4 regions of the Micromonospora sp. IBSANI012 genome follow, and region 2 is predicted to be linked to each of the others. Evidence: riboswitches for the same ligand, from Rfam matches in the RefSeq annotation. Region 2 holds a riboswitch; each other region holds the start of a gene.

Region 1 (7,346 bases), 2.3 Mb from region 2:
CGGTGGCCCGGCAGCAGCCCGGCACGACGGTGCGCAACCACACCCGGCTCCAGGAGGAGGGCGACGTGCTGCGGATCGACGTGGAGATCACCCTCTCCGCGCCGGCGCCGCTGTTCGGGTACGCGTTCCGCCAGGCCCGCGCCGCGCACCTGGGCCTGGCCAGCCGGCTCGGCGCGGTGCTGGACCGAAAGGCCGACGGCGGCCCGGTCCCGAGCTGACGCCCCCGTCCACTCAGCGGTGGCCGGCGGGCGCCGCCGTCCGGCGGGGCGGTGGGACGGCCCGGCGGTTGCGGCCCCACGGCTTCCAGGTGGAGATCACGGTCATGGTGACCAGCAGGCCGGTGGAGACCGCCGGGGCGACCACCACGTCGATGCGCTGGTGCGCGGTGGCGTCCGGTCCGGCGGCGGCGCGCAGGTTCGGCGTCAGCGCGAAGAGCACCAGGCCGATCATCACCGTGGTGAGCACCAGCTTGACCACCACCCAGCGCCAGCGCAGCAGCCCCCAGGGGGTCAGCAGCGCGCTGGTCACGCCGACCACCCAGACCAGCACGCTCAGCGGCGCGAAGAGCCAGGTCGCCACCAGCGCCGCCGCCGGGTAGACCACCCCCGGGTCGGCGCCGCGCAGCCCGGCGATGCCGAGAGTGAGCAGCACGAGGTCCGCGCCGAGCCAGCCCAGCGCGGTCACCAGGTGCAGGGTGAGCAGGGTCTTGCGGCCGTCGGGGGAGAGTCGGGTCATGCCTCGATGCTCGCCCGGCCGTCGCGCTGCGTCGTGGGCCGGTCGACGACATCCCGGGTACGTCGGCGCGCGTACGACGGGGCCCGTCCGCCGTGGACGGGCCCCGCCGCGGGTCGGTCAGTAGACCGACAGGTGCACGTGGTTGGTGTGGTCGCTGGACGGGTCCCCGCCGGCCCCGCTGTACGACTTCCACCCACTGCTGGGCAGCCAGATCTGCCGGTACCAGATCACGTACAGCACCCCGAGCCGGTCGGCGTTGCGGATGAAGTACGCGGCCAGGTTGTTGCCGTACGTCTTGTCGCCGCCGGTCGCGTCGCCGCCGAAGCCGCTCTTCTGCGCGGCGAAGTCGCAGGCCCGGCCCTTGGGGTGCTCGCCGGAGCCGCTGGGACGGTGGCAGGAGACGTACCGGGTGAAGCCGGCCGCCTGGGCCTGCTGGAGCGCGTTGAGCATGCGCGGGGTGATGCAGCCGTCGGCCGGGGTCGGGTCGTTGACGCTGCACGACTCCGGCGGCCAGGAGCCGTCGGGGTTGCGCGGCGCCGGCCGGGCGTTGGCGGTGGAGGTGCCGCGGTTGGAGCCGCCGGCGGTGCTGGCGGCGGGCTTGTCGGCGGCGGCCACCGCCAGGGCCCGTTCGGCCTGCTCCTTGCGCTTGGCCATCACCGCGACCTGCTTGCGCTCCTCGACGATCTCCTGGTCCAGCGCGGCCCGGGTGCGGGTGGCGTCGTCGCGGGTCTGGATCAGGTTGCGCAGCTCCCGGTCCTCGTTGGAAGCGACCGTCTCCAGCGCCGCCGCCCGGTCCAGGAAGCCTTCGGGGCTGGAGCTGTTCAGCAGCGCCGACACCGGCCCGAGCCGTCCGGTCCGGTAGGCCACGCCGGCGATCTGGCCGACCTTGCCCTGCCGGACGGTCAGCTCCGACTCGATGGTCTTGAGCTGGTTGCCGAGCTCCTGCTGCCGCTTGGTGGAGCGTTCCAGCGCGGCCTTGGCGTCGATCCAGCCCTTGCTGGCCGCGTCGAGCTGGGCGCGCAGCGCGGGGGTGCCGCCCTCCTCGTCGCCGGGGGCGGCGGCGAGCCGGGTGGCGGGGCCGGCGGCGGTCGCCGGGACCGGCGCGGACGACACGCCGAGGGCGAGTGCCGCGACGACCGCGGCCGCCAGCCGTGCGGTGGTACGTCGTACGTGCATGCACATGTCCTTCCGTCAGCCGCCGACCGGGTTAGCTGACGGGTTCGGGACGGAAGATCCCTACCGCTGACGCGGATGCACCCCACGAACATGGTTCCCCGGCTCGCCCTGGCAGGCGATTAGGCGGCGGCCACCGCCGGCACCGGAGGGTGCCGCCTGGCGGAGGCCGGGACCGAGCCTACCGGTACGGGTGTGACACCCGCCCGTTTCGTGACTGACGGTACTGGAGTGAATCCTGGTTTAGGTGACGTAACGGGACAATAGGTGTCCGCTTTCGTCACCACTCGACCTGCCCGCAGGCGCCGGGGGCGGCCCCCGGCTCGATCTGGAGGGTGGCGTGCTCGATGTGGAAGTCCTCGTGCAGGGCGGTGCGGGCGGCGGCGAGCACCGTGCCGACCTCGGCGCCGGGGACCATGGTGAGGTGGGCGGAGGCGACCTCCATGCCGGAGGTGAGCGTCCAGACGTGCAGGTCGTGCACCTCGGCGACGCCGGGGACGGCGGTCAGCCGGTCGTGCACGGCGGTCACCTGGAGATGCTCCGGGGCGGCCTGGACCAGGATGCGCACCGCCGCGCGGCCGAGCCGCCAGGTGCGGGGGAGGATGAACAGGCCGATCGCGACCGCCACCGCCGGGTCGGCCCACCACCAGCCGGTGCCGGCGATGAGCAGCGCGGCCCCGATCACGCCCAGTGAGCCGAGCAGGTCGCCGAGCACCTCCAGGTACGCCCCGCGCAGGTTGATGCTCTCCTGCGCCCCCTCGCGCAGCAGCGCGAACGCGACGAGGTTGGCCAGCAGGCCGAGCACCGCCACCGCCAGCATCGGCCCGGTCCGCACCTCCGGCGGGTCGCCGAACCGGCGGACCGCCTCGATCAGCACATAGATCGCCACCCCGCTGAGCAGGACGGCGTTGGCGAGCGCGGCCAGCACCTCGAGCCGGTAGAGCCCGAAGGTGCGCTGCGGGTCCCGGTCGCCGCGCCGGATGGCGGTGATGGCGGCCAGCGCCATGCCGATGCCGAGCACGTCGGTGAACATGTGCCCGGCGTCGGAGAGCAGGGCCAGCGAGCCGGTGGCGAACGCGGTGACCGCCTCGACCACCATCAGCGCGGCGAGCAGCGCGAAGGCCGTCCAGAGCCGCCCCCGGTGGCGGTGCGCCGCGTTCGCGACCGACCCGTGGTGGTCATGACCTGCGCCCACGCCCACACCCTCCGTCGCCCCGGCGGCCCGAACCCAATCTATGCTCACATCGCTATGTGTGCAACTAACACCGCGACCATCCCGCACTGTGGAGAACGAGTGGCCTCCGCGCCCGGAACAGCCACTCCTTCTTCGAAAGTGCCCGACCCCGGGGCGGGGGTCAGGGGGTGGGGTCGATGGTGGTGAGGCGCTGGGTGGCGCGGGAGAGGGCGACGTAGAGGGTGCGCACGCCCGAGCCGGGGTCGGCCCGGATCTCGCTCGGGGCGATGAGCACGACGCCGTCGTACTCCATGCCCTTGGCCTGGAGGCTGGTCACCACCTGGAGCCGGGAGCCGCCGCGTCCGCCCAGCCAGCCGGCCACCTCGTCGCGGCGCGGCACCGGCGTGATCACGCCGACCGTGCCCTCCACCTCGGTGAGCAGCGCGTCCACGGCCTGGACGGTCGCCGCCGGCAGGCGGTCGGCGGCGACGGTCAGCGCGATCGGCTCCACGCCGGTGGAGCGGACCGCCGTCGGCAGCTCCAGGTCGGGGTAGAGCCGGCGGATCTCCGCCGCCGCCACCGCGAAGATCTCCGCCGAGTTGCGGTAGTTCGTGGTCAGCGCGAAGCGGTGCCGGCGGCGCCGGCCCAGCGCCTGGTCCCGGGCCCGGTCCAGCTCCTGCGGGTCACCGGTCCAGGCGGTCTGCGCCGGGTCGCCCACCACCGTCCAGGAGGCCAGCCGGCCGCGCCGGCCGATCATCCGCCACTGCATCGGGGAGACGTCCTGCGACTCGTCCACCACCACGTGCGCGTAGTCGCGGTAGTCCTCCGGACGTTCCCGGGCCGCCGCCCGGGCGGCCCGCTGCCGGTCGGCGAACGTGCTCAGCTCGCGCACGCCGCCGGCCAACTGGTACGGGTCGCGCTTGGCCCGGGCCGGCTGCACCGGCTTGCCCAGCAGCGCGTCCAGCTCGTCGAGCAGGGCGATGTCGGCCACCGTCAGCCCCTGCGCGTCCAGCACCCGGTACGCCTCGACCAGCAGCGCGGTCTCCGCCCGGGACAGGATGCCGCCGGCGTACCGGCGCAGTCGCTCCGGCCGGGCCAGCCAGCCCAGCACGTGCCGCGGGTGCAGCCGGGGCCACCACGCCTTGAGGAACTCGCGGAACTCCGGCCGGTCGATGATCTCGTCCTCGAAGGCGCGCTGCTCCGGCAGCCGGGGGACGCCCAGCCGGCGGGCCTGGGCGTACAGCGCCGCGAGGACCGCGTCGAAGGCGACCCGCCGTACCTCGTTGCGCCGGGCGCCCCGGGACAGCGCCCGGTCCCGGACGCCGTCCAGCTCGCGGCGCTCCAGCCGGAGCAGTCCGCCCCGGTAGAGCAGGCGCAGCTCGTCCGGCCCGTCCGGCACCGCGTCGCGTACCGCCCGCTCGAGCACCTTCCGCATCCGCAGCGAGCCCTTCACCGCCGCCACCTCCGGCGGGTCGGTCCGGGTCGCCGACATGCCCGGGAAGAGCGAGCCCAGCGAGTGCAGCGTGGCGGTCTCCTCGCCGAGCGAGGGCAGCACCGAGGCGATGTACTCCACGAAGACCGAGGACGGCCCGACCACCAGGATGCCGCCGCCGGCGTACCGGCTGCGGTCGGAATAGAGCAGGTACGCCGCCCGGTGCAGCGCGACCGCCGTCTTGCCGGTGCCCGGGCCGCCGGAGACGATGGTGACCCCGGAGCCGGGGGAGCGGATCGCCTCGTCCTGCTCCCGCTGGATGGTGGCCACGATGTCGCGCATGCCCCGGCCGGTCGCCCGGGACAGGGTCGCCAGCAGGGCCCCGTCACCGACCACCGCCATTTCGGCCGGCGCCGACTCCGGGTCGAGCAGGTCGTCCTCGATCCGGGTGACCTTCTCGGCCGACGACTGGATGGTGCGCCGCCGCACCACGCCCAGCGGCTCGGCCGGGGTGGCCTGGTAGAACGCGGCGGCGGCCGGGGCCCGCCAGTCCACGACCAGCGTCTCGGCGTTCTCGCCCCGCACGCCGAGCCGCCCCACGTGCAGCACCTGGCCGGTGCGCAGGTCGAGCCGGCCGAAGACCAGCCCCTCGTGCTCGGCGTCCAGCACGTACCGCCGCTGCGCGGCGTGGAACACCATCGCGTCCCGCTCGACCAGCGCGCCGAAGTTGCCCACCCGGGCCAGCCGATAGCCCTCCTTCTCGGCCTTCGCCGCTGAGCGGCGCAGTTCTACGAGGCGGGCGTACACCCGGTCGAGATGCCGCTGCTCGGCGGCGATCTCCTGCTCCAGGGTGGTCTGGTCGGTCAACGTGACGGCTCCTGTGCGACGGCGGCGGCCGGGCGCGGGCGCACGCCAGGCGGAATGAGGGTACGGGCAGCCTGCCACCCCCCTTCGGGGCCATGCCGCGTCCCGCGACGTCCGCCACCCTCCACGGGCCCGCTCAGCCGGCCGGGATCGGCTCCGTCGCGCCCGTCGTCGTCGGCCCGGTCGGGCCGATCACCGTGGCGCCGATCTCGGTCGCGCCGATCTCCGGCGCGCCGGCCAGCACCCGGTCCAGCACCCCGGCCAGCGCGGCGTTCACCTCGTCCGGCCGCTCCATCATCAGCATGTGCCCGGCGCCGGGACAGACGGTCAGCTCGGTCACCGGCAGCGCGGCGGCGATCGACTCCGCGCAGGGCGGCGGGGTGAGCCGGTCCCGGTCGCCGACCAGCGCCGCCGCCGGCAGGTGGGCCAGCTCGGCCAGGGTCTCCAGCCGGTGCTGGGCGCCGATCGAGGCGCGGAACCCGCCGATCGAGCGCAGCGAGGCGCGGGCCACCGCCGAGGTGACCAGGCGGATGTCGGACGGGTCGCAGCGGTCGCCGAAGAGCATCCAGCGGATGCTGGGCCGCAGCGCGCGGAGCAGCGCCCGTGGCGGGCGCCAGGAGCCGCAGCGGGCCAGCACCCCGGCGCCGGTGGTCTCGGCGATCCGGATCAGCCGGGCGATGCGCGGCGAGAGCCCGTAGACCGTGTGCGTGTGCCCCTCGGCGGTGGTCGAGACGAAGACCAGCCCGGCGGTACGGGCGGCGAAGTGCTCGGGGTGGCGGTGGGCGTACTCCATCACGGTCATCCCACCCATCGAGTGGCCGACCAGCACGACCCTGCCCGTCGGGGCCACCGCGTCGAGCACCGCGGCGAGATCGTCGCCGAGCTGGGCCAGGGTCGCCGTGCGCAGGGCCATGCAGCTCGACCGGCCGTGCCCGCGGGCGTCATAGGTCACCACCCGGACCCGCCGCCCGAAGCGGGCCGTCAGGTCGGCGAGCTGCCGGTGCCAGGCCCGCCCGTCCAGCGTCCAGCCGTGCAGCATGATCACGGTGACCTCGGCGTCCGCCGACCCGGTCACCTCCACGTGCAGGCGCACGTCGTCGGGAAGCCGTATCTGCTGCTGCTCCGACATCGTGACCTCCCCGGGCCGTCCGGTACCTCGTACCGGGTTAACCCGGCGGAAACACCGGCTACCCGTCATGACACCACGCCAACCGTGGTGGTGAGAAGATTCGCATCCCGCCCCGCCAGGCCGGATCCGTGACCAGGCTGGGGACATGACCGGTTCGAGCGCGGGAGCGGCGCGGACGCCCCGGGCCGCGCTGGCCGAGCTGCTGACCGGCAACCGCCGCTTCGTCAGCGGGCAGCCGGTGCACGGCCACGACGTCACCGCCGCCGCGGCCGTCGCCTCCGGCGACCAGCAGCCGTACGCGGTGCTGCTCGGCTGCATCGACTCGCGGGTGCCGCTGGAGGCGATCTTCGACCAGACCTTCGGGTCGATCTGCGTGATCCGCACCGGCGCGCACGTGCTGGACCGGGCGGTCTGCGGCTCCATCGAGTACGTGGTGGGCCAGCTCGGGGTGCCGCTGGTGATGGTGCTCGGCCACGAGCGGTGCGGGGCGGTCGCCTCGGCGGTGGACACCCTGCGCACCGGGGAGCGGCCGGGCGGCTCGCTGGCGTACCTGGTGGACCAGATCGCCCCGGCGGTGACCGAGGTGGGGGCGGACGACCCGCGGGCGCATCCGATGGCGGTACGCCGGCACGTGCTGCGCACGGTGGCCACCCTGCTCACCGACGACCTGCTCACCGGGCCGGTCGCCGAGGGCCGGGTGGACGTCGTCGGCGCGGTCTACGACCTGGCCACCGGCGAGGTCACCCTCCTCGACCGCTGACCGGCCCACCGGTCAGCGATGGTCCCGGCCTCGATCCCGGCCTCGTCAAGATCCATACGAGATGCGGCGTGTCGCGGCA
Region 2 (7,346 bases):
GGATCGCGGCGTGGTTCGACCGGACCGACGCCCGGGGCGGGCCGGCGAGCGCCGCCCGGTCGGCGCGGAGCGACGATGGCGGTCGTCAGGAGCTCGACTCGGCACGCTCGCCGGTGAAGAGGGCGAGCAGGTCACCCACCTGGCGGTCGGACTCGGCCGGGTGCCGGAAGTGGCCGCGCGGGTTGACCGTGTACTCGTTGCGCCGGCCCACCCGCGTGCGGTGGAGGTAGCCGCCGGCCTCCAGGTCGGCGACGATCGCCTGCGCGGCGCGCTCGGTCACCCCGACCTCGTCGGCGACGTCCCGCAGCCGGGCGGTGGGGTTGCGGGCGATGGCGAGCAGCACATGCGCGTGGTTGGTGAGGAACGTCCAGTTCCGGGTGCTCCCGTTCTGCGCAGTCGTCGCCATGCCCGTCATCGTATGGCCAGTCCATCGGCTTTTCCGCCCTGGCTCCCCCGGCTCCGCCTCCCGTCGGCCGGCCCGCAGGACGCCGCGACGAAACATCACGGCAACGCCGGGGCAACGTATGAAATCTGTATCACGTAAACCTTGACGTATCTTCTGCTGCGTGTGACGGTGGGCGGCGAGGCCGCCTCCGTCGCCGGCCCTGTGTGACCAGGCCGATCTCGCGAGGGACCGAGGTGAGGCAATGACCCTGACCGATCCGACGCAGGCGCTCGCCGAGCTGCACGCCGGCAACCGGCGCTTCGTGACGGGCGCGCAGCGCCACCCCAACCAGGACTCGCTGCACCGGGCGGCGGTCGCCGACGGCCAGCACCCGTTCGCGGTGATCGTCGGCTGCTCCGACTCCCGCCTCGCCGCCGAGATCATCTTCGACCGGGGCCTGGGTGACCTCTTCGTGGTGCGTACCGCCGGGCACACCGCCGGCCCCGAGGTGCTCGGCAGCGTCGAGTACGCGGTGAGCGTCCTGAACACCCCGCTGGTGGTGGTGCTCGGCCACGACTCCTGTGGGGCGGTGCAGGCCGCCCGGGACGCCGCGCGGACCGGCACGCCGCCGGTCGGGCACCTGCGGGCGGTGGTGGACGCGGTGGAGCCCAGCCTCCGGCGGGCCGCCGAGCAGGGCGTCGACGACGTCAACGGGATCGTCGACATCCACATCGCGCACACCGTCGAGGCGCTGCTGGGCAACTCCGCCGTACTGGCCGCCGCGATCGCCGAGGGGCGGTGCGCGGTGGTCGGCATGTCGTACCGGCTCGCCGCCGGTGAGGTGCAAACGGTGGCCGCGGTGCCGAGCGTCGTGCCGACCCAGGCCGGCGATCGGGCGACCGCCGTCGCTGGCTGAAACCCCCCGCACGCGACGAGGGCCGCCCCCACCGGGGACGGCCCTCGTTCGGTACGCGTCGCGCGCTACAGCATCGACATATGCACGTGGTCGGTGTGGTTCGACGGTCCGCTGTACGACTTCCACCCGGTCGCAGGGAACCAGATCTGCCGGTTCCAGATCACGTAGTAGATGCCGAGCCGGTCGGCGTTGCGGATCAGGAACGCGGCGAGGTTGTTGCCGTACATCCGGGTGTCGTTGTTGTGCCAGGGCGCGAAGCCGCTCCGCTGCAACGACCAGTCGCAGGCCTTGCCCTTCGGGTGCTCCCACGGCCCGCCGGGCCGGTAGCAGCCCGCGAACCGGTTGAAGCCGGCCCGCCGGACCTCCTTGTACGCGTGCAGGGTGCGCGGCGTGATGGTGCCGGAGGTGGTCGGGTCGTCCTCGGTGCGCGACTCGGGACGCCAGCCGCCGTCGGCCGTCCGGCCGGGGCCGATCCGAGCGACCGGCGAGGTCGCGTCGACCAGGCCGCCGGTGAAGCCCCGGCCACCGACCAGCTGAAGGGCCTTCTCGGCCTCCCGGCTCTCCCGGGCCATGTCGTTGGTGAGCTTCTGCTGCTCGCGCACCTCGGCGTCGAGCGCCAGCTTGGCCTGCTCCGCGCGGTTCTTGGCGGCGGTGACCTTGGCCAGCTTCTGCGCGTTGACCATGTTCAGCTCGTCCAGGGCGGCGGCGCGCCTGACGAACGAGTCGGGGGCGTCGCTCTCCAGCAGCATCGCCACCGCGCCGATCCGGCCGGTCCGGTACGACTGCGCCGCGATCTGCGAGACCGTCGGCTGCAACGCCGCCAGCTCGTCCTGCGCGCGCCGCACCTCCAGTGCGAGCTGCTGCTGGCGCTTCTTGGACTTCTCCAGCTGCGTCTTGGCCTTCGAGTACTCGCGGTTGCGCAGCTCGATGACGTCGGTGAGCAGCTTGGGCTCGTCGTCCTCCTCGTGCCCGGAGGGGGTGGGGGTCGCGGGCGCGGCGATCGCGGCTGTCGGCCCGCCCAGGATGGCCAGGGCGGCGAACACGGCCACCACCGGAGTCAACCAGCGGCGCAGGGGTGCCGTCACAGTGTTCCCTTCCGTCGACCGCCGACCGGGTTAGCTGACGGGTTCGGGACGGAAGTGGCCCCTACCGCTCGCGCGGATTCACCCCATGTACCTGGTTCCCCGGTTCGCCTCGCGGCGATTGGGCGGCGGCACCGCAGGCGCCGCTGCGCGCCTTCGGCGGTGACCGGCAGCGAGGTTACCCGAGAGTCGTACCGGGGATCTACGTCCAGAACCCGACTAAAAGCGTTATTTCGCCGTAGCGATGCGTGACGAGTGACGCGTTCGTCAGGTTCCGCGTCGGCGTCGGTCACGCAGCGGAGTCTCACCATGCGGTGTCCGTGCTCCTTTCCGGGTCGGGCCACCGTGCGGGGGCCGGGGTGGACGGTCCGCCGGGACGCGACGCGCTCAGCGCCTGGAGCGCCGCGTCCCGGTCGGCGGAGGGGCGGGGCGTGGGTGCCGGTCCGGTGTCCCGGGCCGGATCGTCGGCCGGGCCACGACCGGCGGTGGCGACCAGCGCGGCCAGCGCGGTGGTCAGCGGTACGGCGGCGACCAGGCCGAGCGTCGCCACCGCGCTGCGGACGATCTCCTGGGCCAGGAACTCGCTGGTGAGGATCTGGCTCACCGGCCGGCTGTCGGCGGTGAGCAGGAGCAGCAGCGGCAGCGAGGCGCCCGCGTACGCGAGCACGATGGTGTTCACCGTGGAGGCGATGTGCGCCCGGCCGACCCGGGTGGCGGCCCGGTAGAGCTGCGTCCGGGACAGTCCGGGGTTGGCGTGCGCCAGCTCGGTGACGGTGGCGGCCTGGGTGACGGTGACGTCGTCGAGCACGCCGAGCGAGCCGATGATGATGCCGGCCAGCAGCAGCCCGTGCAGGTCGACGTCGCGCTGGTACATCGACAGCGTGGTGGCCTCCTCGCTGCCGAACCCGGTCAGGTGGGTGGCGGCGGTGGCCAGGCTGCCGAGCACTCCGGTCAGCACCAGGCTGCCGAGCGTGCCGAGGACCGCCACCGAGGTCTGCGCGGTGATCCCGTGGGTCAGGTACAGCACCACGAACATGATCAGCGCGGAGCCGGTGATCGCGATCAGCAGCGGGGAGCCGCCCGCCGCGATGCCGGGCACGACGAAGGCCAGCAGGATGGCGAAGCTGGCGCCCAGCCCGGCCAGCGCGGCCAGCCCGCGCAGCCGGCCGAACGCCACGATCGCCGCCGCGAAGAGCGCCACCAGCCACACCAGGGGCTTGCCCCGCTGGTGTTCGGCGATCTGATAGCTGGTGGCGGTGGGGTCGGCCGGGTCGGTGAGCTGGACCAGCACCACCTCGTCGCCCACCGCCACGGCGGGTGCGCCCGGGCCGGCGGGCACCGGCGTCTCCACCTGCCGGCCGCTGTCCGGCCCCTGCTGGACCCGGACCGTCACGGTCCCGCACGGGCCCTCGGCCGCGCCGGGCGCCTCCGGCGTCGGTGGGCAGGGTTCGGTCACCACCCGGGTCACCGTGCCGTGGTGGCGCGCCGGCTCGGCGCCGCCGTCGGCCTGCCGCGAGTCGCGCGGCCACAGCACCAGGGCGGCGATCACCGTGACGACGAACAGCGGGACCACCGTCGCGACGAGGATCCGCCGCACCCCCGGTGGGGCGGACGGAGCGGGACGGGTGTGGTCGGCGCCCATTGCGAGTCTCCCAACGATCCAGGGCGGGGTACGTGTCAGCCGGCCGGTCGGTTCACCGGCGGAACGCGCGTGGCGGGTCGCGTACCCGGGTGTGGGCCCTGGGTGCCGGCGGGGTCACCCAGGGCGACCGGACGGCGCGGTCGCCCGGCGTGGCGACCCGCCCGGGCGGTCGCCCACGGCGGCCGAGCCCGGCGCGGTACGCGGGCCGGCGGCAGCTGCGGCGGATGGCGAGTCATGGCCGGAGAATCGTAGCCAGGTTCGGTGCGGGTCCGCCCGGTTCGTGCCGTCGGCAGCGCGCCCACCGGGCATCGTGAGGGCATGGACCAGCACGCCGGACCGGCCGGGCCCCCGGGGTCGGACCGGCACCGGGGGCACGACCGGCACGCCGGCCACGACCCGGAGATGTTCCGCCGCCGGTTCTGGCTCTGCCTGGCGTTGACCCTGCCCGTGGTCGCCACCAGCCACATGGTGATGGACTGGTTCGGTTACTCGCTGGAGTTCCCCGGCCGGTCCCTGGTCGGGCCGGTGCTCGGCTCGGTGGTCTTCTGGTGGGGCGGCTCGCCGTTCCTCGTCGGCGCGGTGCGTGAGGTGCGCGACCGGGCCCCGGGGATGATGCTGCTGATCGGGATGGCGATCACCGTCGCGTACGCCGCCTCGCTCGCCACCAGCCTCGGCGCCTTCGAGCTGGACTTCTGGTGGGAGCTGGCCGCCCTGGTCACCATCATGCTGCTCGGGCACTGGCAGGAGATGAAGTCCGTCGGGCAGGCGCGGGGCGCGCTCGCGGCGCTGGCCGCGCTGCTCCCCGACGACGCCGAGCGGGTCGGGCCGCAGGGCGGCACCGAACGGGTGCCGGTGAGCGGGCTGCGGGTGGCCGACGTGGTGCTGGTCCGCCCGGGTGGCCGGGTGCCGGCCGACGGGCGGATCGTCGACGGGGCCGCCGAGCTGGACGAGTCGATGGTCACCGGCGAGTCCCGCCCGGTCCCCCGGACGGTCGGGGACCGGGTGGTGGCCGGCACCGTCGCCACCGACTCGGCGATCCGGGTCCGGGTGGAGGCGGTCGGCGACCAGACCACCCTCGCCGGCATCCAGCGCCTGGTGGCGCAGGCGCAGCAGTCCGGCGGGCGGGCGCAGGCGCTGGCGGACCGCTTCGCCGCCTGGCTCTTCTACGTCGCCACCGCTACCGCCGTGCTGACCGTCGCGGTGTGGACCGCGCTGGGCGAGCGGGACGAGGCAGTGGTGCGGACCGTCACGGTGCTGGTGATCGCCTGCCCGCACGCGCTCGGCCTGGCCATCCCGCTGGTGATCGCGCTCTCCACCGCGTTGGCCGCCCGCTCCGGCGTGCTGGTCCGCGACCGGCTCGCGCTCGAACGGATGCGCACCGTGGACGTGGTGCTTTTCGACAAGACCGGCACCCTCACCAGGGGGGAGCACGCGGTCGTCGGGGTGGCCGCCGCGCCGGGGACCGGCGAGGACGAGGTGCTGCGGCTCGCCGCCGGGGTCGAGGCGGACAGCGAACACCCGCTGGCCCGGGCGATCGTCGCGGCCGCCGCCGAGCACGGCGGCCCGGCCCCGGCCGCCGGCTTCCGCTCGCTGCCGGGGCGCGGCGTCCGGGCCGACATCGACGGTACGCCGTACGCGGTCGGCGGCCCCGCGCTCCTGCGCGAGCAGCGACTGGAGCTGCCCGAGGCGCTGGAGCCGGCGGCCCGGCGCTGGGCCGAGCGCGGCGCGGCGGTGCTGCACCTGGTCCGCCTGCCGGACACCGTCCTCGGCCTGCTCGCGCTCGCCGACGAGGTACGTCCCGAGGCCCGGGAGGCGATCGCGGAGCTGCGTGCCGAGGGGGTCCGCAGCATCGCGATGATCACCGGGGACGCCCGGACGGTGGCCGAGGCGGTCGCCGCGGACCTCGGTTTCCGGCCCGGCGTCGACGAGGTCTTCGCCGAGGTGCTGCCCGCCGACAAGGACCGGAAGGTGACCGCGCTGCAACGCCGGGGGCTGCGGGTGGCGATGGTCGGTGACGGGGTCAACGACGCGCCGGCGCTGGCCCGGGCGGACGTGGGGATCGCGATCGGGGCGGGCACCGACGTGGCGATCGAGTCGGCCGGGGTGGTGCTGGCCTCCTCCGACCCGCGTGGGGTCGCCGGGGTGGTCCGGCTGAGCCGGGCGGCGTACCGGAAGATGCGGCAGAACCTCGCCTGGGCGGCCGGCTACAACGTGGTGGCGCTGCCGCTGGCGGCCGGCGTGCTGGCCTTCGCGGGGGTGGCGCTGAGCCCAGCGCTCGCCGCGGCGCTGATGTCCGCCTCGACGATCGTGGTGGCGCTCAACGCCCAGCTGCTGCGCCGGGTACGCCTCTGATCCCCGCCCGGATCGGGCTAGCGTGGTCGGGTGGGAACGGCGACGGCGCGGCCGGCCGGGTGGTGGGCCCGGCTGCTCCTGCTCGCCTGCACCCTGCTCGGGCTGGCCGCCATGCACACCATCGGCCACGGCACGCACTCCGTCGCGTCCCACCCGGACGGCCACGCCGCCGTGTCGCAGCGGGCGCCGGTCGCTCAGGCCGCCCTGCCCGAGGCGGTCCCGGTCGCTCACGGTGCCGTGCCCGAAGCGGTCCCGGTCGCCCATGTCGCCGGGCCGGCGTCGTTCGCCGACCAGGGCGGCGTGGTGGCGCTTCCCGCCGACCAGCCGGGCGGTGCCCCGAGTGGCTGGAGTGTCTGCCTGGCGGTGCTCGGCGCCTTCACGGTGGCTCTGCTGCTGGCGACGCTGCTGCTGCGCCGGGCCCGCCCTGCCGTCGCGACCCGCCACCCGTCGGGGCCGTCGCGCGGGCCGCGCGCCCCGCCACCCCACCCGGTCGGGCTTCGCCTCGCCTCGGTGTCGGTGCTGCGCAGATAGGACGCCCCGACGCGGCCACGCCGCGTCCGGAGTCCGCTGCGTACGTCCGCACACCGAAAGGTTTCGATCGTGTCCACTCGTACCATCGCGCGCCGTGCCGCCCTGGCCGGCGTCGCTCTCAGCGCCGCTCTCGCCCTGGCCGCCTGCGGCGGCGACGACCACCAGGCCGGCTCCGGCCACGACATGCCGGGCAAGGGCGCCACCGCCGGCCCCTCGGCGAGCGCGTCCGCCACGTTCGGCGACGCCGACGTGATGTTCGCCCAGATGATGATCCCGCACCACCAGCAGGCGGTGCGGATGTCGGAGCTGGCCGACAGCCGTGCCCAGGACCCGGAGGTCAAGCACCTCGCCGCGCAGATCAAGGCCGCCCAGGCACCGGAGATCGCCACCATGACCGGCTGGCTCACCGCCTGGGGCCGGCCCGTCCCGTCCGGCAGC
Region 3 (7,346 bases), 1.7 Mb from region 2:
CCGTCGGCGGGATGTCCGGGCGGATCAAGGCGGCGTTGGTCGACCGTCCTGCCGGTTGACATCGATGCGCGACGTGGAGGGGTACGGTCGAGAGCGATGGCTCGCTGGGGGGCGGCCGGCGAGTCAGCTTGGACCTTCAGCTGGGAGCGGCGCCATGGCCTCATTCGTCGAACCGCGCTTCGGCGTAGCTCTGCGTGAGTTCCGAGAGCGACGTGGTCTGTCGCTTCGATCTCTTGGGCAGCTCGCCCATCGGAGTAAGAGCCATCTGCACGAGTTGGAGACGGGGCTCAAGGCTCCGACCGTCGACACTGCGCGCCACCTGGACCGGATCCTCGACGCGGGAGGCGTGCTCGCTGGCTTGATCGATGCGCCCATAGACCATGCTGCCGAGGCCGGTGAGCTCCGGGCGAGGGTTATCGCCAGCGATGTCAGTAAGGACGTGCTCGGCCGTATCGAGCAGGGCGTTGATGACCTTGCCAGCGCCTATCCGACAATGGCCCCAGCTGATCTCCTGCCTCTGGTGCGACGGCACCTGGCCTACGTCGGGCGGCTACTGGACGGTCGTGTCACGCTTGCTCAGCAACGACGGCTGTTGGTTGCTGGCGGGTGGTTGGCGGTGCTGCGGGCCACCGTTCACATCGACCTGCGGCAGCGGTCCGCGGCGGCTGCCCATCTGCGGGCCGCTCATGACCTCGCCGAGCATGCCGAGCACGCCGAGATCCGGGCTTGGTGTCTGGAGACCCGCGCCTGGGACGTGCTGACTCAGGGCGACTGCCGGACGGCACTCGACCTTTCCCGCCAGGCCCAGCGGGTCGCTCCGAAGGGTAGCTCCGCCTACATTCAGGCAACTGCCCAGGAGGCGCGTGCGTGGGCGCGGATGGGTGACGTTGGTGCGACGCGGCGCGCGTTGGATCGGGTGGAGCGACTGGCGGCGAATCTGCCGGTTCCTGAGCGCGCGGAGCACCACTATCGCTATGACCCGGCCAAGGCTGCCGCGTACACGGCTACGACGTTGTCGTGGGCGGGGGACCCTGGTGCCGAGCAGGTTGCGCGAGCCGTGCTGGCGGAGCTGGACCCAGCCGGCGATGGGGGAGCGCGGCCCCGCCGGTCCGCGTCAGCTCGTCTTGACCTGGGCCTTGCCTTGGTCGCCGCTGGGCAGCCAGACGAGGCGGTAGCTCTCGGGGCGAAGGCCGTGACGTCCGGACGGGTGGTGCCGTCGAACTGGTGGCGGGCCACGGAGCTGCTGGCCAAGGTGGAGCAGGCGAGAGTGCCGGAGGCCACGACGTTGCGCGACCTGTGCATCGAGTTCGCCCCCGGGCGTCGGCCATCAGCGGACAGCACATCCGGTTAGCGGACAGTCACCTTCTGGATCGACGATGTTTGTGGCGTGACGCTGTTCCTCACTGCCCCGGGGTGCGGAACAGGGCACATCAGCCGCTGCCTATCCGCGCCCTGCAAAGAAGAGGGGACGGATTCGTGACGTTGATTGTCGGGCTTCTACGACGGATCGTCAGCCGGCTTTTCCCGTCGCCACCGGCGCTCCCCCGCGTCGGACAGCGCATTGAGGCACGGGAGCAGGAAGCTGCCCGGCGGCGGCTCTTGGATCAGGCGCGAGGCACGGCGCAGCAGCCCTCGACCGTAGAAGATGGGTCGCTCAACTATCACCCGGCGCCGCCGTCTGCGGAGCGCGGCAAGTGAGCGCCCACGGGCCAGTGCTGCCGATCTGGAGCTGCGGCGGCTGTGGCGCACCCTGGCCATGCACTACCCGACGCCAGGAGCTGCGAGCAGAGTTCGAGGATGCTCCGGTGTCCCTGTCTCTCTACATGGGGGCGCAACTCGTTCGTGCCACCGCCGATCTGACCTGGGCACCCGCCGGCACGCTGTATCGGCGCTTTCTCGGCTGGATGCGGTGAGCATCCTGCGTCCCGGCGACGAGAAGTTCCACTACAGCGACGGCTCCCACCGGTGGATCCCGCCGGACCCCGCCTACGACCAGGAGATCTGGGACGAGCAGGTCCGCCAGCACAAGCAGAGCCACCTGAGGAACGAGCGCCCGAAGGTGCGCCTGCGGCGGCTGGTCTGATGCCGCTGCAAGGTCCGGTGTAGACGGCGTGCTCGAACGTCCAGGTCGGCAGGTGGTTCCGAGCCGCATGCGACCGACGGCGGCGACGCCCGCGGTCCGCAACCGGTCACAGGTACGGGTCGAGCAGGGCCAGCACCGCCGCCGGGTCCTCCACGTGCGCGTTGTGGCCGAGGCCGGGCAGGGTCGCCACTGGCACGCCCAGCTCGGCGAGCTGCGCGCCGCTGACCATCGGGTCGTGCTCACCCCGGGCCAGCAGCACCGGGACGTCGGTGGCGGCCAGCAGGGCCGGCAGCTGCGGCTCGCCCACCGCGAAGGCGGCCGGGTCCATGGCCAGCCGCCAGCGGCCGTCCTCGGCACGAAGCCCCGCGTCGACCACCGGGTGGTGCGGCGCGAAGAGCCCGCCGAGGCCGGCCACCTTCAGGTAGCGGCGGGCCGCCTGGTCCCGGGTGGCGAACCAGGTCACCGGGCGCTCCGCCAGCTCACGCGCCCGGGTCAGCTCGGCGGGCGACCAGACCGCCTTGATGCCCAGCCCGACCACCGCGTCCACCGGGAGCCCGGCGTCGCGGGCGGCCAGCGCCAGCGCGACCACCCCGCCGAGGGAGTGGCCGAGGACGACCAGCCGGTCAGCCGGGCGGGCCCCCTCGGCCACCGGGCCGAGCCCCGCCGCGACCTGCTTCGCGAACCCGGCGAAGGAGTACCCGGGCAGCGGCGGCGAGAAGCCGTGGCCGGCCAGGTCCGGCGCCAGCCAGCGGCCCGGCCAGCGGTGTTCCAACAGCGGCGCCCAGGGCAGCCACACGTCGCCGGTGGCGCCCATCCCGTGCAGCAGCAACAGCAGCCGGCGGGTACCCGAGTCGTCGGTCATGGGCCGCAGTGTGCCACCGCCCGGTTCCGGCGCGCGAGACCCGCGCCAACGGCGACGGGCACCGGCCCCCCAGGGGAGCCGGTGCCCGGACGCGCGACGGTGTGGATCAGGCGGAGTAGCCGCGGGTGGCGATCCAGTTCGCCAGGTCGATGGTGCTCATCCAGTACGACGGCAGGCTCGGGTTCGCCGAGTCGGCGATCCGGACCGTCCGGCCGTCGTTCTTGTAGCCGACCACCGCGATGTAGTGGCCGCCCGGGAAGGAGTGCCAGCCGCCGTCGGTGTCGGTGGCGGTGCCGGCGATGTTCGCCACGACGCCCCGGCCGTCGGTGATCGCCGCGACCACGTCGGCCTGGAGCCGGTCGATCTGCGCCGAGCTGGGGGTGCCCTGGAACATCCGGGTCCGGTACGGGTCGCCCTTGACGATCTGGTTCAGGACCCGGGTGGTGTCCAGCGCGGAGTTGGTGCCCATCTCGGTGGTGCCGAGCGGGCCCTCCAGCTCGTACTGGGTCCGCTCGATGCCGGTCGCGCTGAGCGCGTTGCGCACCGCCGCCGGACCGCAGTTGTAGTAGGTGGTCTGCGCCTGGTAGTCGTAGCGGAGGACCTTGGTCGACGGCGGCTTGGGGGCCGCCTTGCGGGTCAGGTCCGGGTCCGCCTTGGCCTTGGTGGCGCTGGCCGACGGCGAGGGGCTGGGTGACGGCTTGCCGGACGGGGTGGCGACGCGGCCCTGGCCGCGGGTCGCGACGTCGTCCAGCCGGGGCGCCACCTCGGCGACGGCGGCCGAGGTCTGCTGGCGGGCGGGCGCCTCGTCGGCGAGCAGGGTGCTGGCGCCGGAGACGAGCACGAGGGCGGCGGCCGAGCCGGCGACCAGCTGGTACGACCGCTCGGTGGCCAGGCGTCGCAGCTGCCGCTTCAGGGTGTGCTTCACGTTTTCCTCCACGGTACGAGGGCGGGAGCGGCGTGCCGGATCGGCGCGTGACGGGACGTCACCCGCGGGTGTCAAAGCCGGTGTGCGAGGCCGCTCGGCGGGGGTGCGCCCGGTCGGTGTCCGGGCGGCGGGGTGGGGCCGGTATCAGCGCGCGAGGGCGCGGCGGACCGGCGCGAACACCCCGGTACCGAGGTGGAGAGCAAGCCGAGGGATGCGAGAGAACAGCAAAAGCTGGAACTCCTTCCGACACCGCCTACCGGGTTAGCTGACGGATTCGGGCGGGAAGAGCGCCCTACCACGGGCCGTGGCCCGCGGATTCACCCCGGACGTGCATGGGTCCCCGGTTCGTGAAATCACGATTGAGCGGGTCGGCGCGGCGTCGCCTCTTGCGATCGGAAACCGCACCGGACCCGGGCGACATTACTGGTCGGTCACGTGTCAGCCAAGCGCTCCCAGCTGCGTAAACATGATCAGGGCGACAAATTAGCCGCACACTTCGGCACTGACGTCACTCAATGGGACAGGCGGTTGTTCCGGGACCGTCGGGCGACAACCGGACAGCACGGCGGCAAACCCTGCCGATCGTCGCGATCGATATCACCGACTGTGACCGGATGACCGGTTTCCCGATTGCGGTGACGCGGCTCACGGAAATACGCGTAACAGTTCGGTCAAGTCCTCAGCCCACCCGGGCCGGCCGCCACCGTGCCGCGAGCGCCGTCCGCGCCGTCGCCGTCGCCGTCCGCTGGGCGGGCAGCCGTACCGGACGCAGCCGCTCCGCCGCCGCGTACGCCTCAACGGCGAGCGCGCGGGCCGCCTCGGCGGCCAGTTCGGCGTCCCGCCACGCCGACCGCTCCCGCCCGGCCGCCGCCCGGTACGCGTCCCGCCGGCCGTCGCGTACCGCCCGGGCCAGCAGCACCTCCTGCTCGACGGGGTGCCGCCGGGGGTCCCAACCGTCCCGGTGCGCGAAGACGTCCCGCAGCCGCTCCACCGGCAGCTCGCCGCGCCAGTGGGCCGCCACCGCCGCCTGGTGCAGCCAGCGCTCCCGGCCCGCGTACTCGGCCGGCGTACGCGGGGTACGCGGGGCGGGCAGCGCGGCGGCGCCGGTGAACCGGCGGGCGGCGGTCTCCGCCTCGTCGTACGCCGTCCAGGCCCGGTCCACCTCCTCCTGGGCGGTCAACCAGGCATCCCGCCACCGGCGCGCGGTCTGGGCGGCGCCCGCCGCCGCGACGGCGACCTCCTCGGCGTACCGGCGCAGGTCCGCCAGCTCGGTCGCGGGGTCGGCCGGGGACGGGTCGACGACCGGCTCGTCGGGGGCCGGGTCCCGCTCGGGGCGGGCGACCAGCACGGTGAGCACGGTCAGGGCGAGCACGAGCAGGGCCGACCAGATGGCGGCGGCGGTCGGGACCTCGACGAGGAACTGGTAGAGGACGGTGTTCACGGTGGGCACCTCCCGGAAGCGGGATGCGGAAAGAGGAGTCCCACACCGGCCCGGGGGCGACGGGGCGAGGCCGGGGCGGCGCCGCGTGCCGGGGGGCGGGTGCGGTGGTGAGGTTCTCGAAGGCGCGGTCGCGGGTGGCCCCGCGTGGCGGTCAGCCGACCGGCGGGGCCCGGGGACCGGTCGCGCCGGCGGCCAGCCCGGTCAGGGGCAGCGACGGCGCGGTGACCGGATGGGCCGGCCTGCCGACCGGGCCGACCGAGGTGACCGGATCGAGCGGAGCGGCGGCCGGGGCGACGAATGCGCGGCCGGTGCTCTGGGCATCCCCGGCGGCGAGCGTCACGGCGGGGATGGCGGCCGCGCGGACGGCGGACCCGTCGGGCACCGCCAGATCGGCGAGGACCGGGGCGGCGGCCGGGCTCGGGGCGGCGGAGAGCGGGCCGGCATCCGGCGCGGCCGGACCGCCGAGGGAGAGCGCGACCGCCAGGGCGAGGCCGGTCAGCAGCCGGGAACTCCAGCGCGCCACCCACCACAGAGGACTGGTGAGCGCGACCGGAAGCACGGCACCACGCTACGCCGATGCCGGGGTGATCGCAGCGTCGCCGGGCGTGTCGTCGCGGCGCTCACGTCAGTGGGGGTCGCGCGGGCCTGCGTACTCGATGGGTCGGCCGGCCGGCGTGCCGTCGGCGGCCGCCCGCGGTGCCGGCGTGGGCTGCGATGCCGGCGCGACCGGAGCGTCCAGGGTGGACGGATCGGGCGTCGGGGCGGGGCGGGGCCGGCGACGGGGGGCCAGGCGGCGCATCATCGGCGTCTCGACCCAGCGGTGCAGCAGGGCGGCCAGCACCAGGTTCACCGCCAGGAAGCCGAGCACCGCCAGCGGTCCCCACCAGCCGGGCAGCCCGACGCCGAGGTGGCCGGTGGCCCGCAGCACGGTGACCATCACCAGCACGTGCACCAGGTAGAAGGCGAACGAAACCTCACCGAGCCAGACCAGCCGGCGGTGCCGCCAGGGCGAGGGCAGACCGCGCACGTCGGCGTCCGCCGCGGCGGTGATGACCAGGATGTACGCCACCGAGAGGATCGCCGCCCAGAGCTCGGCGGGGATCCACTGCGCCGCCACCGCCCAGGTGACCACGAAGACGAGGCTGGCCAGCGGCAGGCCGGGCCCCCGCCAGCGGCCCCGCCGCATCAGCTCGGCCGCCGCCACGCCCAGCCAGAACTCCAGCGAGCGGACCACCGGGAAGATCTGGGTGAACCACCAGGTGCTCTCCTCCGGCACCAGCGCCTGCCCGGGCCAGAGGGCCACGATCAGCAGCGGCACCGCCGCCACCACCGCCCAGAGCAGGCCGGCGCGGGCCCGGCGCAGCGCCGGCAGCACCAGCGGCAGGCAGAGGTAGAAGAACAGCTCGCAGGAGAGCGACCAGCTCACCGTGTTGATGGCGTAGAAGTAGCCGGGCGTCGGGTCCCAGGCCTGCACGAGCAGGAGGCTCTCCAGCGCGGCGCGGGGCACGATGGTGTCGGCGAACCACCACATCACCAGCAGGGCCGCCACCCAGGTCAGCAGGTGGTTCGGGTAGATCTTGGCGAGCCGTCGCCGCCAGAAGTCGCGCCGCCGGTCCCCGTCGCGGGCCGACCAGACCAGCACGAACCCGCTGAGGATGAAGAAGAACTGCACCCCGGACAGGCCCAGGGTGAACACCCCGCCGACGACCGCCTGGTAGTCCGGTTCGCCGACGATCCGCATGGTGCCCACGTGGTAGCCGAAGACCAGCATCGCGGCCACCCAGCGCAGCCCGGTCAGCGAGGGCAGCCGGCTCGCCGTGGCAGTCGGTGCGCCCACCGCGCTCGTCATGCCGGGCACCCCGCCGTCGCCACGCTCACCCGCACGTACCTCTCCTCCCCCGGCCGCTCGCCGCCGCGACCGCGGCCCGGCGCCGGACGGCGGCACCGGTCGTGCCACCGTCCGGGCACCCTACCGGCTGGTGGGGCCGCCACGACCGGGCCGGGGACGCGGACCCACCGGGAGATGTACGCGGGC
Region 4 (7,346 bases), 3.1 Mb from region 2:
GGTGACCCGGTGACCGTGTTCCGGATCAGCGAGGCCGCCGAGCTGTTGGGCGTCAGCACCGACACCGTGCGGCGCTGGGTGGACGCCGGACGCCTGCCGGCGACCCGGGACGAGCACGGCCACCGGCTGGTCGACGGCGTCGAGCTGGCCGGCTTCGTCCGGGCCCAGGCCGCCGAGCCGGACGGGCGCGCCGAGTTCTCCTCGGCCCGCAACCGGCTGCGCGGGATCGTCACCGCCGTCGTCCGGGACACGGTGATGGCGCAGGTCGACATCCAGGCCGGCCCGTTCCGGGTGGTCTCGCTGATGAGCCGGGAGGCGGTCGACGAGCTGGGCCTGACGGTCGGCTCGGTCGCGGTCGCCGTGATCAAGTCCACCACGGTCGTGGTCGAGCGGGCCGCGCCGCTGCGCGGGAGGAACAGCTGGTGACGAGGATCCGGGCCGTGCTGGCCGTCCTGCCGATGGTGGCCGCCCTCGGCCTCGCCGGCTGCGGCGACGCCGACGACGGCGACACGAGCGGGGTCACCGGCACGGTGACCGTCTTCGCCGCCGCGTCGCTGACCGAGTCCTTCACCACGCTGGGCCGCCAGTTCGAGGACGCGCACCCGGGCGTGCGGGTCATCTTCAACTTCGCCGGCAGCTCGGCCCTGGCCACCCAGATCACCCAGGGCGCCCCGGCGGACGTGTTCGCCTCGGCCGCCCCGAAGAACATGGCCACCGTCACCGACGCGGGCGCCACCGTCGGCTCCCCCACCGTCTTCGCCCGCAACCAGCTCGTCATCGCCGTGCCGAAGGGCAACCCCGCCGGGGTCGCCGGGTTGGCCGACCTGACCAGGCCGGGCGCCAAGGTGGCGCTCTGCGCCGAGCAGGTGCCCTGCGGCGCGGCCGCCACCAGGGTGCTCGGCGCGGCGGGCGTGAAGCTGACCCCGGTGACGCGGGAGCAGGACGTCAAGGGCGCCCTGTCCAAGGTGACCCTCGGCGAGGTCGACGCCGCGCTGGTCTACCGCACCGACGTCAGGTCCGCCGCCGCGAAGGTCGACGGCGTCGAGTTCCCCGAGTCCGCCGGCGCCATCAACGACTACCCGGTGGTGATGCTGAAGCACGCGCCGAACCCGACCGCCGGCCGCGCCTTCGTCGACCACATCCGCTCCGACCAGGGCCGGGCCGTGCTCACCAGCGCCGGCTTCCAGCCGCCCACGGGGTCGTGACCGCCCTACCGGACGCCCCGGCGCCGCGTGCCCGGCGGCGGCCCGGCCGGCGGGTGCCGGTCGCGCTGCTCGTACCGGCCGGGCTGGGGCTGCTCTTCCTGGTGCTGCCGCTGGCCGGGCTGCTGGCGCGTACCCCGTGGGCGACGCTGCCGCAGCGGCTGACCGCGCCGGGCGTGCTCACCGCGCTACGGCTGTCGGTGCAGTGCGCCACCCTGGCCACGCTGCTCTGCCTGGCCTGCGGCGTACCCCTGGCCTGGCTGCTGGCGCGGGTGGAGTTCCCCGGCCGCCGGGTGGTGCGGGCCCTGGTCACCGTGCCGCTGGTGCTGCCTCCGGTGGTCGGCGGCGTGGCGTTGCTGCTGGTGTTCGGCCGCAATGGGCTGCTCGGGCGGTGGCTGGACGGCGCCTTCGGCCTCACCCTGCCGTTCACCACCACCGGCGTGGTGCTCGCCGAGGCGTTCGTGGCGATGCCGTTCCTGATCATCGCCGTCGAGGGCGCGCTGCGCGGCGCGGACAGCCGATACGAGGAGGCGGCCGCCACCCTCGGTGCGGGCCGGTGGACCACCTTCACCCACGTGACCCTGCCGCTGATCGCTCCCGGGGTCGCCGCCGGCGCGGTGCTCTGCTGGGCCCGGGCGCTGGGCGAGTTCGGGGCGACCATCACCTTCGCCGGCAACTATCCGGGCCGCACCCAGACCATGCCGCTCGCCGTCTACCTGGCCCTGGAGACCGATCTGGACGCGGCGATCGTGCTCAGCCTGATCCTGCTCACCGTCTCGGTGGCGATCCTCGCCGGCCTGCGCGACCGCTGGATCACCAGCCCGTGAGCGCTCCGCTGCTGGACGGCCACCTGGTCGTCGACCGGGGCGCCTTCCGACTCGACGTCCGGCTGACCGTCGGCGCCGGCGAGGTGGTCGCGCTGCTCGGCCCGAACGGCGCCGGCAAGACCACCGCCCTGCGCGCCCTCGCCGGGCTCCAGCCGCTCACCGCCGGCCACGTCCTGCTCGACGGCGTCGACCTGGACCGGCCCGACCGGGCCAGCTGGATCCCGCCGGAGCGGCGCCGGGTCGGCGTGGTGTTCCAGGACTACCTGCTCTTCCCGCACCTGAGCGCGCTGGACAACGTCGCGTTCGGCCCCCGCCGGCAGGGCCTCGACCGGCGGGCCGCCCGCGAGCAGGCGGCCGGCTGGCTGGACCGGGTCGGGCTGTCCGGGCACGCCCGGAGCCGGCCGCGGCAGCTCTCCGGCGGGCAGGCCCAGCGGGTAGCCCTGGCCCGCGCGCTCGCCGTACGCCCGCGGTTGCTCCTGCTCGACGAGCCGCTGGCGGCGCTGGACGCCCGGACCCGCCTGGACACCCGGGCCCACCTGCACCGGCACCTGGCCGACCACGACGGCGCGACGCTGCTGGTCACCCACGACCCGCTGGACGCGCTCGCCCTCGCCCACCGGCTGGTCATCGTCGAGGACGGCCGGGTCGTGCAGGAGGGGGACGCCGCCACCGTCACCGCGCGGCCGCGCACCGACTACGTCGCCCGCCTCGTCGGGCTGAACCTCTACCGGGGCCACGCCGACGGTCACCGGGTCCGCCTCGGCGACGGCTTCGCCCTGGCCACCGCCGACCGGCTGGACGGCGACGCCTTCGTGGTCTTCCGACCCGCCGCCGTGGCCCTGCACCCGCGGCAGCCCGACGGCAGCCCCCGCAACACCTGGCCGGCCACCGTCGCCGGGGTGCAGCGGCACGGGGACAACCTGCGGGTGCAGCTCGCCGGCCCGGTCCCGGCCGCCGCCGACGTCACCCCGGCCGCCGCCGCCCAGCTGCGGCTGGAGCCCGGGCAGCGGGTGTGGGCGGCAGTCAAGGCCAGCGAGACCCGGGCGTACCCGGCCGGGCCAGCGCAGCCGGACGGCTAGCGGTCCGCCTTCGGCTCGAAGACGTCCGGGACGCCGTCGTGGTCCTCGTCGAGGGTCTCGATCTCGTGCACCCGCCGGTAGACCCGGGTGCGGGCGCGCAGGATCACCGTCGCCAGCAGCGCGGAGAGCAGCGAGCCGGTGAGCACCGCGACCTTGACGTGGTCGTCACGCGCGCTGCCCAGGCCGAAGGCCAGCTCGCCGATCAGCAGCGAGACGGTGAACCCGATCCCGCCGAGCAGCGCCAGGCCGAGCACGTCGAGCCAGTTCAGCCCCTCGTCGAGGTGGGCCCGGGTGAACCGGGACACCAGCCAGGTGGCGGCCAGGATGCCCACCGGCTTGCCGACCACCAGGCCGACCACGATGCCGGCCGCGACCCGGTCGGTCAGCGCGGTGGCCAGCCCGGCCAGGCCGCCGACCGTGACGCCGGCGGAGAGGAACGCGAAGATTGGCACCGCCACCCCGGCGGAGATCGGCCGGAACCGGTGCTCGAAGTGCTCGGCCAGGCCCGGCCCGGCGTTCGGCCCGCCAGCGGCCTCGCTGCGCAGCACCGGGACGGTGAAGGCGAGCAGCACCCCCGCCACCGTGGCGTGCACCCCCGAGGCGTGCACCAGCGTCCAGGTCACGGCGGCCAGCGGCAGCAGCAGCCACCAGGACCGGACCCGGCGCTGCACCAGCACGGCGAAAAGCGCGAGCGGCACCAGCGCGGCCAGCAGCGGCGGCACGGCGAGGCTGGAGGTGTAGAAGACGGCGATGATGACGATGGCGAGCAGGTCGTCGACGACCGCCAGGGTGAGCAGGAAGGTACGCAGCGCCGACGGCAGCAGCCGTCCCACCACCGCGAGCACCGCCAGGGCGAACGCGATGTCGGTGGCCGTGGGGATCGCCCACCCCCGGGCGCCGTCGACCCCGGCGATGAGGACGAACAGCACCGCGGGTACGGCCACCCCGCCGACCGCCGCCGCCACCGGCACCGCGGCCCGGCGCGGATCGCGCAGGTCGCCGGCGACGAACTCGCGCTTGAGTTCCAGCCCGGCGACGAAGAAGAAGACCGCCAGCAGCCCGTCGGCGGCCCAGGTGGCGAGGGTGAGATCGAGGTGCAGCGACGCCGGGCCGACGGTGAGGTCGCGCAGCGCCCGGTAGCCGTCCGCCCAGGGTGAGTTCGACCAGAGCAGCGCGAGCAGCGCCCCGACGAGCAGGAGCGCCCCGCCCACGGTCTCCTTGCGCAGGATGGCGGAGATGCGGCTGGTCTCGCCCCAGGAGCGGCGGGCGAACAGGCTGGTACGGCGCCGGGCGGCGTCGGTCACGGGATCTCCTCGTCGGCAAGGGTCGCGTCGTCCATCGCCGACCAGACTTCCCGGCACACCAGGACCAACCCTATCCCCGCGCCCCCGCCGCGGCCCCGACGACCGGCGACGCGGACGCGCCGGCGGGCCGGTCCACGTGCGCCCGGTACCCCGTCGCCGGCGGCCCGAACCCGCGCCGACCATGCCGCGGACGCGGCGACGCCCGGCCGGTCGTCCGGCCGGGCGTCGTCAGGGTGCCTGGGTGCTGGGTCAGAGGCTGAGCTTCTGACCGGGGAAGATCAGCCCCGGGTCGGCGCCGACCACGCGCTTGTTGCGCTCGTACAGCGCCTGCCAGCCACCGGCCAGGTCCAGGGCGTCGGCGATCTGCGACAGGGTGTCACCCAGCCGCACCACGTACACGTCGCCGGTCCCGGCCGGCGCGCTGCGCCGCTGGCTGCGGGTGCTGTGCTGCTCCCGCGAGGACCGCTCGGTGGAGGTGGCCTTCGACGAGCCGGAGCGCCGCTGCGACTTCTGCGACTTCTCCGACTTCTCGGAGGGGGTGGAGTAGCTCTTGGTGGAGCCGCCCTTCCGACCGCAGGTCGGCCAGGCCCCGATGCCCTGACCGTCGAGCACCTTCTCGGCGATCGCGATCTGCTCGCCACGGCTGGCCAGGTCGGCGCGGGAGGCGTACTTCTTGCCGCCGTAGCCGGACCAGGTGCCCTGCGAGAACTGCAGGCCGCCGTAGTAGCCGTTGCCGGTGTTGATGTGCCAGTTGCCGCCGGACTCGCACTGGGCGATCGCGTCCCAGTTGACGCTGGCGGCGCTCGCCGGCGACGCCGGCGCCAGGACGGCGGCGACCCCGGTGACCGCACCGACGGCGAGCGTGCCGACGGCGATGCGGCGCGAGCTGACCCGTCGATGACGGGCGGTGTATTCAGTTGCCATCTGGATTCCTCCACGCCGACGAGGTGAGCTGTCGGGTTCGGGCCGAGGAGCCCGGCCGCCCATGGGCGGCTTCACCCCGAGGTGACGTGCACCGAGGAACGTGTGGGTCCCCCGCTCCATGCCCGCTGAAAAGGTCCCACCGGCCGGCGGCATGGATTAGGCGTTACCGGCCGTGGTGTCCGCGATCGCGGACACGAACGACGTTACGAACTGTTTGGGGCGATTGCCCACTTCTTGTGAAGTTCTTCACCCGGCTGAGCGACGGCGCCGTCCTTCGAGTTGCGGGCCGGTCGGCGGTGCTCTACAAGGGCCGGTCGGGAATCTGTCACGACTGGGCCGAAAGCCTCGCCCCGAGCGGCGGATCAGGTGCGTCGCCTCCCCGTTTTCGCTGGTCAGGCGGCCTCGATCAGCGTTCCGCGCCGCCGGACGGTCAGCGTTGCCGCTGATTGGCGACTCATGTCTGGGCAGCCCGGCCGCCGACTCGGACGGTAGGGAGCAGAGCGCGCCGCGGCGTCGACGCTTCGGACCCGCCGACCGCCGGATGCCGGTCGCCGGCGCCCTGGCCGTCACGGTCCGCCCCGGTTCGCGGCGGCCGGCCATCCGCGAGAGGAAGGACCTTCATGGACACCGTCAGCATCGACACCGACTACCTCGTCGCCACCCTCGACGAGGACGACGACCCGGAGAGCCTGGCCGGCGACGAGGTCGACTTCGACCTGGCCGCCGCGCTGGAAGAGGAGGAGTGAGATGGGCGTGCACCTGGCGCCCGCGCTGCGGGTGCTGCGCGAGGAGATAGACACCCGCTGGCCGCAGCGGGACCGCAAGTCCGACGGCTGGTTGGGCGATGCCAGTCACCAGGCGCGCCGCTCGGACCATAATCCGGACAATGACGATCAGTCGGTGAACGCGGTGGACGTGGACGTCGACGGGATCGACCCGCTGCTGGTCGTCCGGCAGGCCGTCAACCATCCGTCCACCCAGTACGTCATCTACGACCGGAAGATCTGGAGCCGTACCCGCAGCTTCCGGCCGGCCCGGTACACCGGGCCGAACCCGCACGACAAGCACCTGCACGTCAGCGTCAGCCACCAGCGGAGCCTGGAGGACAGCCGCCACCCGTGGGGCATCGCCACCGCCACGACGGCCCGGCTGGGCGACCGGCTGCTGCGCGCCGGCTCCCGGGGCGGCGACGTCCGGGAGTTGCAGGCCGTCGCCAACCGCCTCGGGGCCCGACTGACGGCCGACGGGGTGTTCGGGCCGGCCGTGGCCGCCTGGGTACGGTCGTTCCAGACCGCCCGAAAGCTCACCCCCGACGGGGTGGTCGGCCCGCGTACCGTGGCGGCCCTGCGCGCGGCCGTCACGCCGGCCCCGTCGGTGCCCAGCGGCCGGCCGGCGTCGCCGGTGTCCGGGGGCAGACCGGGCTCGCGGACGCTGCGGCGCGGCAGCACGGGCGGGGACGTGGCCTTCGTCCAGCGGTTCGTCGGCGCGAAGCGGTGCGGCCCGGCGAGCGGCGCCTTCGACGCGAAGACCGAGGCCGGCGTCCGCTGGTACCAGGGCATGCGGGGGCTCACCGTGGACGGGGTGGTCGGCCCGGCCACCTGGGCGGCGATGGGCGTGCGGGTCGGTTCCTGAGCAGGCGCCCCCGGCCCGGTGCTCCCCCACCGGGCCGGGGCCGTCGTCGCGTCAGAGGGTGCGGGCCAGCCGGTCGGCGAGGACCCGGGCGAACCGGGCCGGGTCGGCCAGGTCGCCGCCCTCGGCGAGCAGCGCCATGCCGTACAGCAGCTCGGCGGTCTCGGTGAGGGCACCGGAGTCGCCGCCGCGCTCGTGCGCCGCGCGCAGGCCGGTGACCAGCGGGTGGGTCGGGTTGAGTTCGAGGATGCGCTTGACCTTCGGCACCTCCTGCCCCATCGCGCGGTACATCTTCTCCAGCGTGGGCGTGATGTCGTGCGCGTCGCCGACGATGCAGGCCGGCGAGGTGGTCAGGCGGGAGGAGAGGCGCACCTCCTTGAC

The links. Region 2 has a riboswitch for cyclic di-AMP ahead of ACTWM8_RS03105 (coiled-coil domain-containing protein). Riboswitches for the same ligand answer to the same signal wherever they lie in the genome.
Region 1: linked by a shared signal. The riboswitch ahead of ACTWM8_RS23100 (coiled-coil domain-containing protein) and the one ahead of ACTWM8_RS03105 (coiled-coil domain-containing protein) in region 2 are both predicted to bind cyclic di-AMP.
Region 3: linked by a shared signal. The riboswitch ahead of ACTWM8_RS10755 (C39 family peptidase) and the one ahead of ACTWM8_RS03105 (coiled-coil domain-containing protein) in region 2 are both predicted to bind cyclic di-AMP.
Region 4: linked by a shared signal. The riboswitch ahead of ACTWM8_RS17005 (transglycosylase family protein) and the one ahead of ACTWM8_RS03105 (coiled-coil domain-containing protein) in region 2 are both predicted to bind cyclic di-AMP.

What each region holds. Positions count from the first base shown of each region.
Region 1 covers NZ_CP199933.1:5,009,495-5,016,840, reverse strand. Annotated here, with positions in the region: gene ACTWM8_RS23110 (SRPBCC family protein) at 1-218, shown strand, start outside; gene ACTWM8_RS23105 (hypothetical protein) at 232-735, opposite strand; gene ACTWM8_RS23100 (coiled-coil domain-containing protein) at 853-1,911, opposite strand; cyclic di-AMP (ydaO/yuaA leader) riboswitch at 1,916-2,047, opposite strand; gene ACTWM8_RS23095 (cation diffusion facilitator family transporter) at 2,189-3,103, opposite strand; gene ACTWM8_RS23090 (HelD family protein) at 3,264-5,381, opposite strand; gene ACTWM8_RS23085 (alpha/beta fold hydrolase) at 5,515-6,507, opposite strand; gene ACTWM8_RS23080 (carbonic anhydrase) at 6,653-7,267, shown strand.
Region 2 covers NZ_CP199933.1:638,428-645,773, forward strand. Annotated here, with positions in the region: gene ACTWM8_RS03095 (helix-turn-helix transcriptional regulator) at 86-415, opposite strand; gene ACTWM8_RS03100 (carbonic anhydrase) at 648-1,301, shown strand; gene ACTWM8_RS03105 (coiled-coil domain-containing protein) at 1,367-2,386, opposite strand; cyclic di-AMP (ydaO/yuaA leader) riboswitch at 2,391-2,521, opposite strand; gene ACTWM8_RS03110 (YibE/F family protein) at 2,688-4,025, opposite strand; gene ACTWM8_RS03115 (heavy metal translocating P-type ATPase) at 4,344-6,377, shown strand; gene ACTWM8_RS03120 (hypothetical protein) at 6,408-6,908, shown strand; gene ACTWM8_RS03125 (DUF305 domain-containing protein) at 6,978-7,346, shown strand, end outside.
Region 3 covers NZ_CP199933.1:2,343,375-2,350,720, reverse strand. Annotated here, with positions in the region: gene ACTWM8_RS10770 (helix-turn-helix domain-containing protein) at 155-1,351, shown strand; gene ACTWM8_RS10765 (hypothetical protein) at 1,910-2,083, shown strand; gene ACTWM8_RS10760 (alpha/beta fold hydrolase) at 2,190-2,945, opposite strand; gene ACTWM8_RS10755 (C39 family peptidase) at 3,052-3,882, opposite strand; cyclic di-AMP (ydaO/yuaA leader) riboswitch at 4,106-4,246, opposite strand; gene ACTWM8_RS10750 (hypothetical protein) at 4,550-5,311, opposite strand; gene ACTWM8_RS10745 (hypothetical protein) at 5,463-5,870, opposite strand; gene ACTWM8_RS10740 (acyltransferase family protein) at 5,937-7,160, opposite strand.
Region 4 covers NZ_CP199933.1:3,692,233-3,699,578, forward strand. Annotated here, with positions in the region: gene ACTWM8_RS16980 (TOBE domain-containing protein) at 10-426, shown strand; gene modA (molybdate ABC transporter substrate-binding protein) at 432-1,205, shown strand; gene ACTWM8_RS16990 (ABC transporter permease) at 1,202-2,029, shown strand; gene ACTWM8_RS16995 (ABC transporter ATP-binding protein) at 2,026-3,108, shown strand; gene nhaA (Na+/H+ antiporter NhaA) at 3,105-4,412, opposite strand; gene ACTWM8_RS17005 (transglycosylase family protein) at 4,662-5,336, opposite strand; cyclic di-AMP (ydaO/yuaA leader) riboswitch at 5,335-5,509, opposite strand; gene ACTWM8_RS17010 (hypothetical protein) at 5,957-6,082, shown strand; gene ACTWM8_RS17015 (peptidoglycan-binding domain-containing protein) at 6,084-6,968, shown strand; gene htpG (molecular chaperone HtpG) at 7,020-7,346, opposite strand, start outside.